2 regions of the Mycobacterium colombiense CECT 3035 genome follow, and region 2 is predicted to be linked to the other one. Evidence: riboswitches for the same ligand, from Rfam matches in the RefSeq annotation. Region 2 holds a riboswitch; the other holds the start of a gene.

Region 1 (6,073 bases), 2.1 Mb from region 2:
TCGCCAAATCCGCTCGGCCGTAAGGGATCCAGCGGGCGGTGATGCGCTTGTCCACCACATTGGACTGCTGGAAGAACAGCTGCCACGGCGCGACCGTGGTGCCCACGATCGCGACCACCAGCAGCAGCACCGTCGAGTTGAGCCCACCCGGGAACTGCGGGATCAGGCCCGCCATCGCCGCTTTCGGGGCCGGGTGGACCAGCCACACCATCGGGAAAATCAGCACGTTCACCGCGATCAGCAGGAACATCAGCCGCTCCCAGCGGCGGAACGACCCGCCCGCCACCACCGCGAACAGCAGCACGGCCGCGGCGGGGACGGCGACGATCCTCGGGCAACCCAGGAACCCGAGCGCCAGTGAGACGCCGATGAATTCGGTCACGATCGTCAAGGCGTTCAGGACCAGCAGATCACCGACGCTGAACGCACCCCAGAATTTGCCGAACCGCTCGAAGATCAAGCGCGCGTGGCCAACCCGGGCCACCGCACCGAGCCGCAGCACCATCTCCTGGTTGACGTACAGCACCGGAATCAGCAGTGCCAGCGTCCACAACAGGCCCATGCCGTAGTTCTGGCCGGCCTGCGCGTAGGTCGCGACGCCACCGGCGTCGTTGTCGCCCACCATGACGATCAACCCGGGACCGGTGATGACAGCCAGCGTGCGCAGCCGGCGCCAACGTCCAATGAACGCCCCGTAGCCGCCGTCCCCGTCGCGCCGGATCCGCCCGAACGCGCCGACGATGTCGCCGACGTGCGCGGAATCCAGCACCGTCGGGCTTTGCGCCTCGCGGCGTGCGTCTTGCGGCGCGGCGGCGAACCTCGAGTCGCGGCGGCCGCCGCCGGTGTCGATCGAAGTCATCGAATCCTCGCTATCTCGAACGCTTCTCACCTCGCGGTGACGCGGTGGTTGTCGCGGCACTCAACGCGCCCCGGCGACGGGCGGCGCCGTGCCGCCCGTCGCCGAGGGCGTGGATCAACGGTGGCTGCTGTCCGAGCCCGAAGCGTGGCCACCCAGCGACGCGGTGACCATCGCGATTGGCATCCTGGACACGTACAGGTTGGCCCGCTCCTGCGGGGTCAGGCTCGCCTGCAGGTGAAACCTGTTGGCCAACAACCGGCCTGCGCGCAGCATCGAGCGGCCGCGCAGCCGGGAGGCGGTGGAAAAACGGTGCGTGATAACAAAAGCCATGAGCTTCTTCTCCTGACGGAGGCCCGATCGGCATCGGCACGGCCTGTCAGCCGCACAGCACAGGAGAGGTCAGGCGGTGAAAGAAACGCCGGAACCGGATCGGGACAAGACGGATTTCGGATAGGGACTATCGCCGGGACTCATCTCGCCCTCACCTCCTCACGGCCAAGACACACGCGGGTGTCACCACATTCACCTGAACGAAAGAGGCAGGAATGACCCGCGACACATGCCGCGGGTCGCACCCCTCTCGTCGGAGCTTCGGCACTGCACGGCGTATCCGGACGCCACCGATGGTCTCCGGAAGCCACTTGGGCTCAACCCTTGGGTCCGGGAAGAGCTGTCCTGACCCGGGGCGTCTCTCGACGTTCGGGGTCAGTGGCCTGTATCCATGCAGACGCCTCACCTACCGAGGTGCTTGCGGGGTCCATAGTGACACCGCGGTTGCGGGCGCGTCAAACGCTTAACGCATCCTTGACGCCCCGCCCCGCACTCCCAGCGCCCGGCCAGGCGGCCCGCCTAGGCTCGATGCCATGACCACAACGCTGCAGGATCCCCGGGTCGCCGCGACGCTCGAGCGCATGTACGCCGAGTCGAAAAACCAGATGTCACTGCTGCGCGAGCGGCGCGGAACGTTCGATCGGCCGATGACCGCGCAGGAGCGGGCCGAGGCGATGAGCGAGTTCTACATCCCGGTGACGCCGGAAGCAGGCCGGCTGCTGTATTCACTGGTGCGCGCCACCCGCCCGGCGACCATCGTCGAATTCGGCATGTCGTTCGGCATTTCCGCGGTGCACCTGGCCGCCGCGGTACGCGACAACGGCGCCGGCCGGGTGGTGACCACCGAACTCAGCGAGACGAAGATCGCCGCGGCCAAGCAGACGTTCGCCGAGACCGGCCTGAACGACGTCATCACCATCCTGGAGGGCGACGCGCTGTCCACGCTGTCGGACGTGGCGGGGCCGGTCGATTTCGTCTTGCTCGACGGCTGGAAGGACCTGTACCTACCCGTGCTCGAGCTGCTGGAACCGCGCCTGTCACCCGGCGTGCTGGTCATCGCCGACAACGCCAGCTCGGCCGACATGGCGCCCTATCTGGACCGGGTGCGCAACCCCGAGAACGGCTACGTGAGCTTCAACTTCCAGGTTCGCGACAGCGACAGCATGGAGATCAGCTGCCGCACAGGCGGTTAGGGCTACCTCAGCGATTCCTCCAGCCACGGCGTGAGCCACTTCACCCCTTCGGGGGTGAGGTGGACGCCGTCGCTGCGCACCTTGATGCCGTCGACCTTGGCGGTGTAGACGCCGTCGGGGCACAGCTTCTTGTTCAGGTCGAGGATCGCCACGTTCGGGTGGTGGCTGACGGTCTTGCGCAACATGGTGTTCCACAGGTTGACGCGATCCGGCTGGTCCTCGGGATAGAGCCGGCCGTCCGGCTTTTCACCGCCCCGGCTGTAGGGGACGGTCGCGACCACCACGTGGACACCGGTGCCGCCGACGATGGTCAGCGCCCGTTCGAGCTCGCCGTTGAGGTACGCGTCGAAGGTCGGGTCGCCGATGTGGGTCCACTGGCCCTCGTTGACCCGGTCGACCGTTTCCCAGCGGCCGATGACGAGCAACGCGACGTCCGGCTGATCCTGGCTGACCTGTCTCGACCAGCGAATCGGCCAGCCGTCGCATTCGGATCGCTGCTCGAGGGTCTGGCCGATGTAGCGGTACGGCGTGCCGCGCACCAGGCTGCATCCGATCACGGTGTGGTCGAGGAACGTGAATCCTGGTGTCGGCGGCAGGTAGTGCATCCAGGTCCAGCCGATCGAATCGCCGAACACCGAAACGGTGAACGGCCGGTTGGCATCTCGCGGCCGGCCGGCACCGGGCGGCGACGGCGAGACCGCCGCGACCGCCGAGACGCCGGGCGGTAGGCCGGCCTCGCGCAGGGCCGGCCCGGTGCCGACCGGGATCACCAGCAGCGTCACCGCGGCGGCGCTGGCCACGGTCGCGGCGGCCAGCGGCAGCAGCGGCACCCGTGCCGGCCGCCAGCGCCGGACGGGTTGTTCGAGCAGCCAATAGGACGCGCCGGCCGCCACCAGCGTGGCGCCGCACCGGGCGGCGAACAACGGCAGCCCGGACCACCCGGTGTGTTCGCCGTTGAGCGCCAAGAAGATTGGCCAGTGCCACAGGTAGACGCCGTAGGAGATGGTTCCCAGCCACACCAGCGGGCGCAACGCGAGCGCGCGGGCGACGAGGCCGCGCTGCTCCAGGGCGACGGGTGCGATCACGATCACCGCCGCGATCGCGACCCCGATCAGCAGGCCGTGCCGGAATTCGCCGCTGGCGCCGTTGGCGTAGTGCGTCGCCGCCGCCAGTCCCGCCAGCCCCAGCAGCGGCAGCACGCGCGCGACCCGGCGACCCCACCGGGTGCGGATCATGCACCAGCCGCGGTTCATCGACGGCCAGTCCCGCACCAGCAGCGCGGCCGACGCGGCGCCGACCAGCAACGCCTGCGCGCGGGTGTCGGTGCCGAAGTAGATCCGGTCGCGGGTGCCGTCCGACGCCATGACGATGGCCAGGGCCGCGGAGGCCAGCGCGCCGACCGTGGCGATCAGGAACGTGGCGAACCGCACACCGCCGACGGTGGCCCGGGTCGAGCGGCGCCTGGCGCGGGCGGCGAGCAGCAGGGTGACCGCGATGAGCAGCACCGGCCAGATGAAGTAGTACTGCTCCTCCACCCCGAGCGACCAGGTGTGCTGCAGCGGCGAGGGCGGTGCGCCCTGGGTGAAGTAGTCGGTTTTCTGGGCGACGAACCGCCAGTTCGCCATCCACACGAAGGCCGCGATGGCGTCGTCGCGCAGCCCGGTCAGCGACCGGTCGGGCAGCAGCTGGCGGGCCGCCGCCACGGTGAGGACCATCAGCACCAGCGCGGGCAGGAGTCGCCGGGCGCGCCGGATCCAGAAGCCGGTCAGCTCGATACGGCCCGTCCGTCCCAGCTCGTCCAGCAGCAGCGAGGTGATCAGGAATCCACTGAGGACGAAAAAGACGTCGACGCCGATGAATCCGCCGCTGACGCCGGGGATGCCGCCGTGCCCGATGAGCACCAGCGCAACGGCGATCGCGCGCAATCCGTCGAGCGCCGGGATTCCGCTGGCCCGCTCCGGCCGGTCCCAGATCGCCAGCCGACCGACGCGGCGCACCGGGGCGACCCATCGGGGCCGAGTACCACGAGCCGGTGCGGGACGAGACCCGCCCGGCTCGGTGCTTTCCGTCAGCGCGCCGTAACTACCATCTCGCCCGGCGCCATGGTTGATGCCGATACGTCGCTGCCCCTCCTGTTGAGTTCAGCAAGCCAGCCTAGAGGCGGGCACGCGGGATCAGGTGGAGGACACGCGAGGCGTTTTTCGCCGTGCCGCGTTCGGATTTCGGGTCGGCGCTTCAGGCCTTGTCCGGCGCGTAGCCCAGGGTGCTCTTGACTTCCAGGTACTCCTGAAAGCCGAATTCGCTCCATTCGCGACCGTTGCCGCTGCGCTTGTACCCACCGAACGGCGCGTTCATGTCGAATGCGTGATTGATGGTCACCCACCCCGCGCGGATCTTGCGCGCGACGTCGCGCGCCGTGTCGAGGTCGGCGCCCGAAACGAACCCGGCGAGGCCGTATTGGGTGTCGTTGGCGATCTCGACGGCGTGGTCGAGGTCGTCGTAGCCGAGGATGCACAGCACCGGCCCGAAGATCTCCTCGCGGGCGATCGTCATGTCGTTGGTGACGTGCGCGAAGACGGTCGGCTTGACGTAGTAACCCTTGTCCAGCCCGGCCGGCCGGCCCGGGCCCCGGCGACCACGGTCGCGCCCTCGTCGATGCCCTGCTGGATCAGGCGCTGCACCTTCTCGAACTGCGCCCGGGACGCCACCGGCCCGATCGCCGTCGCGTCGCCGCTGCCCACCGCGACGTTCTCGGCGACCTCGCGCGCGACGGCGATGGCCTCGTCCATCCGGGAATTCGGGACCAGCATGCGCGACGGCGCGTTACAGCTCTGCCCGGAGTTCGGCATCATGTTGGCCACCCCGGCGCTGACGCCCTCGGCGAAGCCGCTGTCGTCCAGGACGATGTTGGGGCTCTTGCCGCCGAGCTCCTGGGTCACCCGTTTCACGGTAGGGGCGGCAAGCTTCGCCACCTCGACCCCGGCGCGGGTCGAGCCGGTGAAGGACACCATGTCGACGTCGGGATGGCTCGCCAGCGCGATGCCGACGCCCGAGCCGTCGCCGTTGACGAGGTTGAACACCCCGTTCGGCACCCCCGCCGCATCGAGGATCTCGGCGAAGATGTAGGGCGAATACGGCGCCACCTCAGAGGGTTTCAGGATGACGGTGCAGCCGGTCGCCAGCGCCGGATAGACCTTGACCGCGACCTGGTTGATCGGCCAGTTCCAGGGCGTGATCAGCCCGCAGACACCGATCGGTTCCTTGGCGATCAGCGTCGCCCCCTTGTGTTCTTCGAATGCGAAGTTCTTCAGCGCGTCGATCGCGGTGGTGAGGTGACCGATGCCGAGAAACACCTGCGGCCCCGCGGCCAGCGAGGGCGGCGCGCCGATCTCCTCGGTGACCGCCGCGGCGAGATCGTCCGCGCGCTTCTGGTATTCGGCGAGGATGGCCTGCAACAGGTCCAGGCGCTGCTCGCGGGTGCTCTGCGACCAGCCGGCGAAGGCCCGCCTGGCGGCCTGCACCGCCACGTCGACGTCGGCCGCCGATCCCAGCGAGATCCTCCCGGAAACCTGTTCGGTCGCCGGGTTCTCGACGTCGAAGGGGTTGGGCCGCACCGGGTCGACCCACTGTCCGTCGATGTAGAACTTCAGGTATTCGCGCATAGCTTGCACTCTTCCGTAGTCGCGGCGCT
Region 2 (6,073 bases):
TCTCGTTGAGCTCGTGACGGTCATCGGCGCCTGGCGGATGGTCGCGTCGATCCTGCAGAGCCTGGAAGTGCCGCTGGAGGAGGGCGTGTCGAGCTGGCCGCCGGACGGCCGGTCGCCCCGGTCCTAACCTCGGCGCGCGCATGAGTTGCCCACGCGCCGTGGCCGATTGACTTAGCCGTCGATAACTCTTAGCGTCGGGCAATGAGAACCAGGGTCGCCGAGCTGCTCGGAGTCGAATTCCCGATCTGCGCCTTCAGCCACTGCCGCGACGTGGTGGCGGCGGTGACCAACGCGGGCGGCTTCGGAATCCTGGGCGCCACCGCGCACAGCCCCCAGCGGCTGCAGAGCGAGCTGACCTGGATCGAGGAACAGACCGGCGGCAAGCCCTACGGAGTCGACCTGCTGCTGCCGCCCAAGTACGTCGGTGCCGAGCAAGGCGGCATCGACACCACCCAGGCCCGCACCCTGCTGCCCGAGGAGCATCGCGCCTTCGTCGACGACCTGCTGGCCCGCTACGGCGTCACCGCGGCCGCCGCGGAGCCGCGCGCGTCGCTGGGTGGCCTGAACATCTCGCCCAAGACCTATGAGCCGCTGCTCGACGTCGCCTTCTCCAACAACATCCGGCTGATCGCCAGCGCGCTCGGCCCACCGCCGGCCGACCTCGTCGAACGCGCGCACGACCGGGACGTGCTGGTGGCCGCGCTGGCCGGCACCACCCGGCACGCGCAACGGCACGCCGCCGCGGGCGTCGACCTGATCGTCGCGCAAGGCACCGAGGCCGGCGGTCACACCGGCGAGGTGGCGACCATGGTCCTGGTGCCCGAGGTCGTCGACGCCGTGGCCCCGGTGCCCGTGCTCGCCGCCGGCGGCATCGCCCGCGGGCGCCAGATCGCCGCGGCGCTGGCCCTCGGGGCCGAGGGCGTGTGGTGCGGCTCGGTGTGGCTGACCACCGAAGAGGCCGAGACGGTGCCCGTGGTCAAGGAGAAGTTCCTGGCCGCGACCTCGTCGGACACGGTGCGCTCGCGCTCGATGACGGGCAAGCCGGCGCGGATGCTGCGCACGGCCTGGACCGACGAGTGGGACCGGCCGGAAAACCCCGATCCGCTGGGCATGCCGTTGCAGACCGCGCTGATCACCGAGCCGCAGGTGCGCATCAACTCCGCCGCCGCCCAGCAGGGCGCCAAGGCGCGTGAGCTGGCCACCTACTTCGTCGGGCAGGTGGTGGGCTCGCTCGACCGGGTGCGCCCCACCCGCTCGGTGGTGCTGGACATGGTCGAGGAGTTCATCGACACCATCGGCCGGCTCGACGGCCTGGTCGAGAAGTGATCCGGGGCGCCGAACGGACCGCGCGGAATTGACGGATCCCTGACGGTGGGCGCGCGTATGCCCAGCTCAGCGCCGTGAACCTGGCCGATTGCTGTGTGCGCCCCTAATGAATGCGTACAGAATCGTCGACACGCCATCCGGGGATTTGACCGCGTCATGGCCGTCGTGCATCATCGGTCGGGTAAGCACCTCGTTAGGTGAGGCGTCTACACGAATACAGGCCACTGACCCCGAACGTCGAAAGACGCCCCGGGTCAGGACAGCTCCTCCCGGCTTAAGGGTTGAGCCCAGGTGGCTTCCGAGGTATCGGACACGTCGTGTGGTGCCGAAGCTCTGACGAGTGGGGTGCGGATCGCCGACGGTCGTCGGGTTCTGCTCCTTTGCTGCGCATAGATCGCATGCGACACGCGCGTGCGTCGTGACCGCGAGGAGGTGAGGGACACATGAGTTCTAGCGATAGTCCGGACCGAAGTCCGAACTGTGTTTTGTCCCGATCCGGTCTCCGGCGCGACCTTCTCGGCTGAGTCGTCGCAACGCTAAGTGGTTATCGCCCAAGCGTTCTGAGATCACACGGGATGGGACACACCAGTCCGATCAGTCCCCGTTAGATCTCCCCTCTAGGAGGCGATGATGACCGCAGCTTTCTACGACGAAGTGCTCACCGTAGCTCCCGCCCCCACGCTCACCGTGGTGCGCGACACCGACACGATCCCGGCGCCCGCCCCGGCTCCGGTGGCCAAGGCCCGCCGGTCCGACCACGCACCGTTCGGCGCCGGTGGCGACCCGCTGGTCGACGGCGCCGCGCGCCTGCTCAGCGTCCCGCTGCGCCACGTGTACGCCGCGCTGTGGCGGGTCGGCGTCCTCGACGTCCGGGCCTGACAGCCGAACTTCGATGGACGTCGAACACCCGGATTTGCGGGTTTTCGTAGAATCGACCTACTGGCGTCGATCCGGCCATCACCGGGGAGCCTTCGGAAGAACGGCCGTGCTGGCTCAGTAGAACCGAACGGGTAGGCCCGTCACAGCCCTCATCGAGTGGCCACGCGAAAGCGCGGCAAGCGGGGTGGTACCGCGGCGCTCGCGCAGCCAGCGCGTCGTCGTCCCCGGTTTGCACCGTGGCACAGGAGACAACGCGCATCGTGACCGACAACGTCGACGTCAACACGTACCCCAAGCCGGCCGGCGGGGCGCCCGACTTCCCGGCGCTCGAGCTCGAGGTGCTCGACTACTGGGCCCGCGACGACACCTTCCGGGCCAGCATCGCCCGCCGCGACGGCGCGCCGGAATACGTGTTCTACGACGGGCCGCCGTTCGCCAACGGGCTGCCGCACTACGGCCACCTGCTCACCGGCTACGTCAAGGACATCGTCCCGCGCTACCGCACCATGCGCGGCTACAAGGTGGAGCGCCGCTTCGGCTGGGACACCCACGGGCTGCCCGCCGAACTCGAAGTCGAGCGCCAGCTGGGCATCACCGACAAGTCGCAGATCGACGACATGGGCATCGCCGCGTTCAACGACGCCTGCCGGGCCTCGGTGCTGCGCTACACCGACGAGTGGCAGGCCTACGTCACCCGCCAGGCGCGCTGGGTCGACTTCGACACCGACTACAAGACGCTGGACCTGCCCTACATGGAGTCGGTGATCTGGGCGTTCAAACAGCTCTGGGACAAGGGCCTGGCGTATGAGGGCTACCGGGTGTTGCCCTACTGCTGGCGCGACGAGACCCCGCTGTCCAACCACGAATTGCGGATGGACGACGACGTGTACCAGAGCCGCCAGGACCCCGCCCTGACGGTGGGCTTCAGGGTGGTCGGTGGCCCGCTGGACGGGGCGCACCTGCTGGTATGGACGACGACGCCGTGGACCCTGCCGTCCAACCTCGCCGTCGCCGTCAACCCCGAGGTGACCTACGTCGAGGTCGAGGCCGACGGCAAGCGCTTCGTCCTCGCGGAGCCGCGGCTGACCGCCTACGCGCGCGAGTTGCGCGAAGAGCCCGAGATCCTGGCCACCTACCGCGGGGCCGACCTGCTCGGTATGCGCTACCTGCCGCCGTTCCCGTATTTCATGGATCCGGAACCGGGCAGGGCCAACGCATTTCAGGTGCTGCCCGGTGAGTTCGTCACCACCGAGGACGGTACCGGCATCGTGCACATGGCGCCGGCCTACGGCGAGGACGACATGGCGACCACCGACAAGGTCGGCATCACCCCGGTCACGCCCGTCGATTCCAAGGGGCGCTTCGACGCCACGGTCCCGGATTACCAGGGGCAGCACGTCTTTGACGCCAACCCGCACATCATCCGCGACCTGAAGAACGGCAGCGGTCCCGCCGCGGCCAACGGCGCCGTGCTGCTGCGCCACGAAACCTACGAGCACCCCTACCCGCACTGCTGGCGCTGCCGTAACCCGCTGATCTACCGGGCGGTGTCGTCGTGGTTCGTCGCGGTCACCGAGTTCCGGGACCGCATGGTCGAACTCAACCAGCAGATCACCTGGTACCCCGAGCACGTCAAGGACGGCCAGTTCGGCAAGTGGCTGGCCGGCGCCCGCGACTGGTCGATATCCCGAAACCGCTACTGGGGCACCCCGATTCCGGTGTGGAAGTCCGACGACCCGGCGTACCCGCGGGTCGACGCCTACGGCAGCCTCGACGAACTCGAACGCGACTTCGGGGTGCGGCCCACCAACCTGCACCGGCCGTTCATCGACGAGCTGACCCGGCCCAACCCCGACGACCCCACCGGCCGCAGCACGATGCGGCGCATCCCCGACGTGCTCGACGTGTGGTTCGACTCGGGGTCCATGCCCTATGCCCAGGTGCACTTCCCGTTCGAGAACGAAGAGTGGTTCGACAGCCACTACCCCGGCGACTTCATCGTCGAGTACATCGGGCAGACCCGCGGCTGGTTCTACACCCTGCACGTGCTGGCCACCGCGCTGTTCGACCGTCCCGCCTTCAAAACCTGTGTGGCACACGGCATCGTGCTGGGCTCCGACGGCCAGAAGATGAGCAAGTCGCTGCGCAACTATCCCGATGTGTCCGAGGTGTTCGACCGTGACGGCTCCGACGCCATGCGCTGGTTCCTGATGGCCTCGCCGATCCTGCGCGGCGGCAATCTGATCGTCACCGAGCAGGGCATCCGCGAGGGTGTGCGCCAGGTGCTGCTGCCGTTCTGGAACGCCTACAGCTTCCTGGCCCTCTACGCGCCCAAAGTCGGTACCTGGCGCACCGATTCGACACAGGTGCTGGACCGCTACATCCTGGCCAAGCTCGCCGAGCTGCGCGACGAGCTGACCCACGAGATGGACACCTGCGACATCTCCCGGGCCTGCGAGCAGCTGCGCCAGTTCACCGAGGCGCTGACGAACTGGTATGTGCGACGGTCGCGTTCGCGGTTCTGGGAGGAAGACGTCGACGCCATCGACACCCTGCACACCGTGCTGGAGGTCACCGCGCGGCTGGCCGCGCCGCTGCTTCCGTCCGTGACCGAGATCGTCTGGCGCGGCCTGACGTCGCAGCGGTCGGTGCATCTCACCGATTGGCCGGCACCCGGCGACGTGCCCGCCGACCCGGACCTGGTCGCCGCGATGGATCAGGTCCGCGACGTCTGCTCGGCCGCGTCCTCGTTGCGCAAGGCCAAGAAGCTGCGGGTACGGCTGCCGCTGCCTAAACTGACTGTGGCGGTGGAGAATCCACAGCGATTGGCGCCCTTCGCCGACCTGATCGCCGACGAGCTGAACGTCAAGAGCGTCGAGCTGACCGACGCGATCGACACCTACGGCCGCTTCGAGCTCACCGTCAACGCGCGGGTGGCCGGGCCGCGGCTGGGCAAGGACGTGCAGGCCGCCATCAAGGCGGTCAAGGCGGGGGAGGGCGTCGTCAATGCGGACGGCACGCTGACCGCCGGACCCGCGGTGCTGCAACCCGAGGAATACAGTTCACGGCTGGTCGCGGCGGACCCGGAATTCACCGCCGCCCTGCCCGACGGGTCGGGCCTGGTGGTGCTCGATGGCACGGTGACCCCGGAACTGGAGGCCGAAGGCTGGGCCAAGGACCGGATCCGCGAGCTGCAGGAGCTGCGCAAGTCGACCGGGCTGGACGTCTCCGACCGCATCAGCGTGGTGATGGCGGTGCCCGGCGAGCGGGCCGACTGGGCGCGCACCCACCGCGACCTCATCGCGGGCGAAATCCTGGCCACCAGTTTCGAATTCGGCGATCCGGTCGATGGCGCCGAGATCGGCGACGGTGTGCGGGTCAGCATCGCCAAGGCGTGAACCGCGAACCGGTCAGGCGCGCGACCACAGCGCCCGGTGGGCGTGCGGCCAGAACGGCATGCCCGCCACCACCGTCGCCCCGGTCGCGATCAGGCCGACCGCGACGTCCACGCTCTCGCGCCCTTCCTTGGCCCAGTAGACGTCCTTGAGGTCCAACAGCAGCGCCAGCTCGTCGACGATCATCGCGTTGGCGGCACCATAGGCCACCGCCGCCGCGGGATGCCGCCGCTGCTTGTCGGTTCCGCGCAGCCCCACTCCCGCCACGGTCGCCAGCATCCCGATGCCGATGTTGTAGTGGTGGAAGTGCTTGCCGCCCAACGACATTCCGCCACCGGAAGGTCCGTGGCCGGCGCGGATCCAGTGGGTGAGGCCCCGCAGCCCCGCGAAGGTCAGGGTGAACGACACCCACGCCAGCACCGTGGCCTGCTCGCCGGGTTGCAGGCGCTGGTCCCATTGGTGGCGCAGCCGCG

Evidence for each region. A riboswitch is a leader RNA that binds a small molecule or an ion and turns the genes downstream of it on or off. The one in region 2 is predicted to bind magnesium.
Region 1: it holds a riboswitch for magnesium, as region 2 does, so the genes downstream of both, B9D87_RS19930 (hypothetical protein) here and B9D87_RS03665 (Rv1535 family protein) in region 2, are expected to answer to the same signal.

What each region holds. Positions count from the first base shown of each region.
Region 1 is NZ_CP020821.1:4,241,927-4,247,999, reverse strand. Features, by position in the region: gene B9D87_RS19935 (NRAMP family divalent metal transporter) at 1-859, opposite strand, end outside; gene B9D87_RS19930 (hypothetical protein) at 974-1,189, opposite strand; M-box (ykoK) riboswitch at 1,428-1,610, opposite strand; gene B9D87_RS19925 (O-methyltransferase) at 1,723-2,382, shown strand; gene B9D87_RS19920 (acyltransferase family protein) at 2,385-4,379, opposite strand; partial or broken gene B9D87_RS19915 (aldehyde dehydrogenase family protein) at 4,618-6,044, opposite strand; gene B9D87_RS19910 (thiamine pyrophosphate-binding protein) at 6,073-6,073, opposite strand, start outside.
Region 2 is NZ_CP020821.1:759,401-765,473, forward strand. Features, by position in the region: gene B9D87_RS03655 (carboxymuconolactone decarboxylase family protein) at 1-127, shown strand, start outside; gene B9D87_RS03660 (NAD(P)H-dependent flavin oxidoreductase) at 202-1,326, shown strand; M-box (ykoK) riboswitch at 1,509-1,678, shown strand; gene B9D87_RS03665 (Rv1535 family protein) at 1,957-2,205, shown strand; gene ileS (isoleucine--tRNA ligase) at 2,466-5,603, shown strand; gene B9D87_RS03675 (hypothetical protein) at 5,616-6,073, opposite strand, start outside.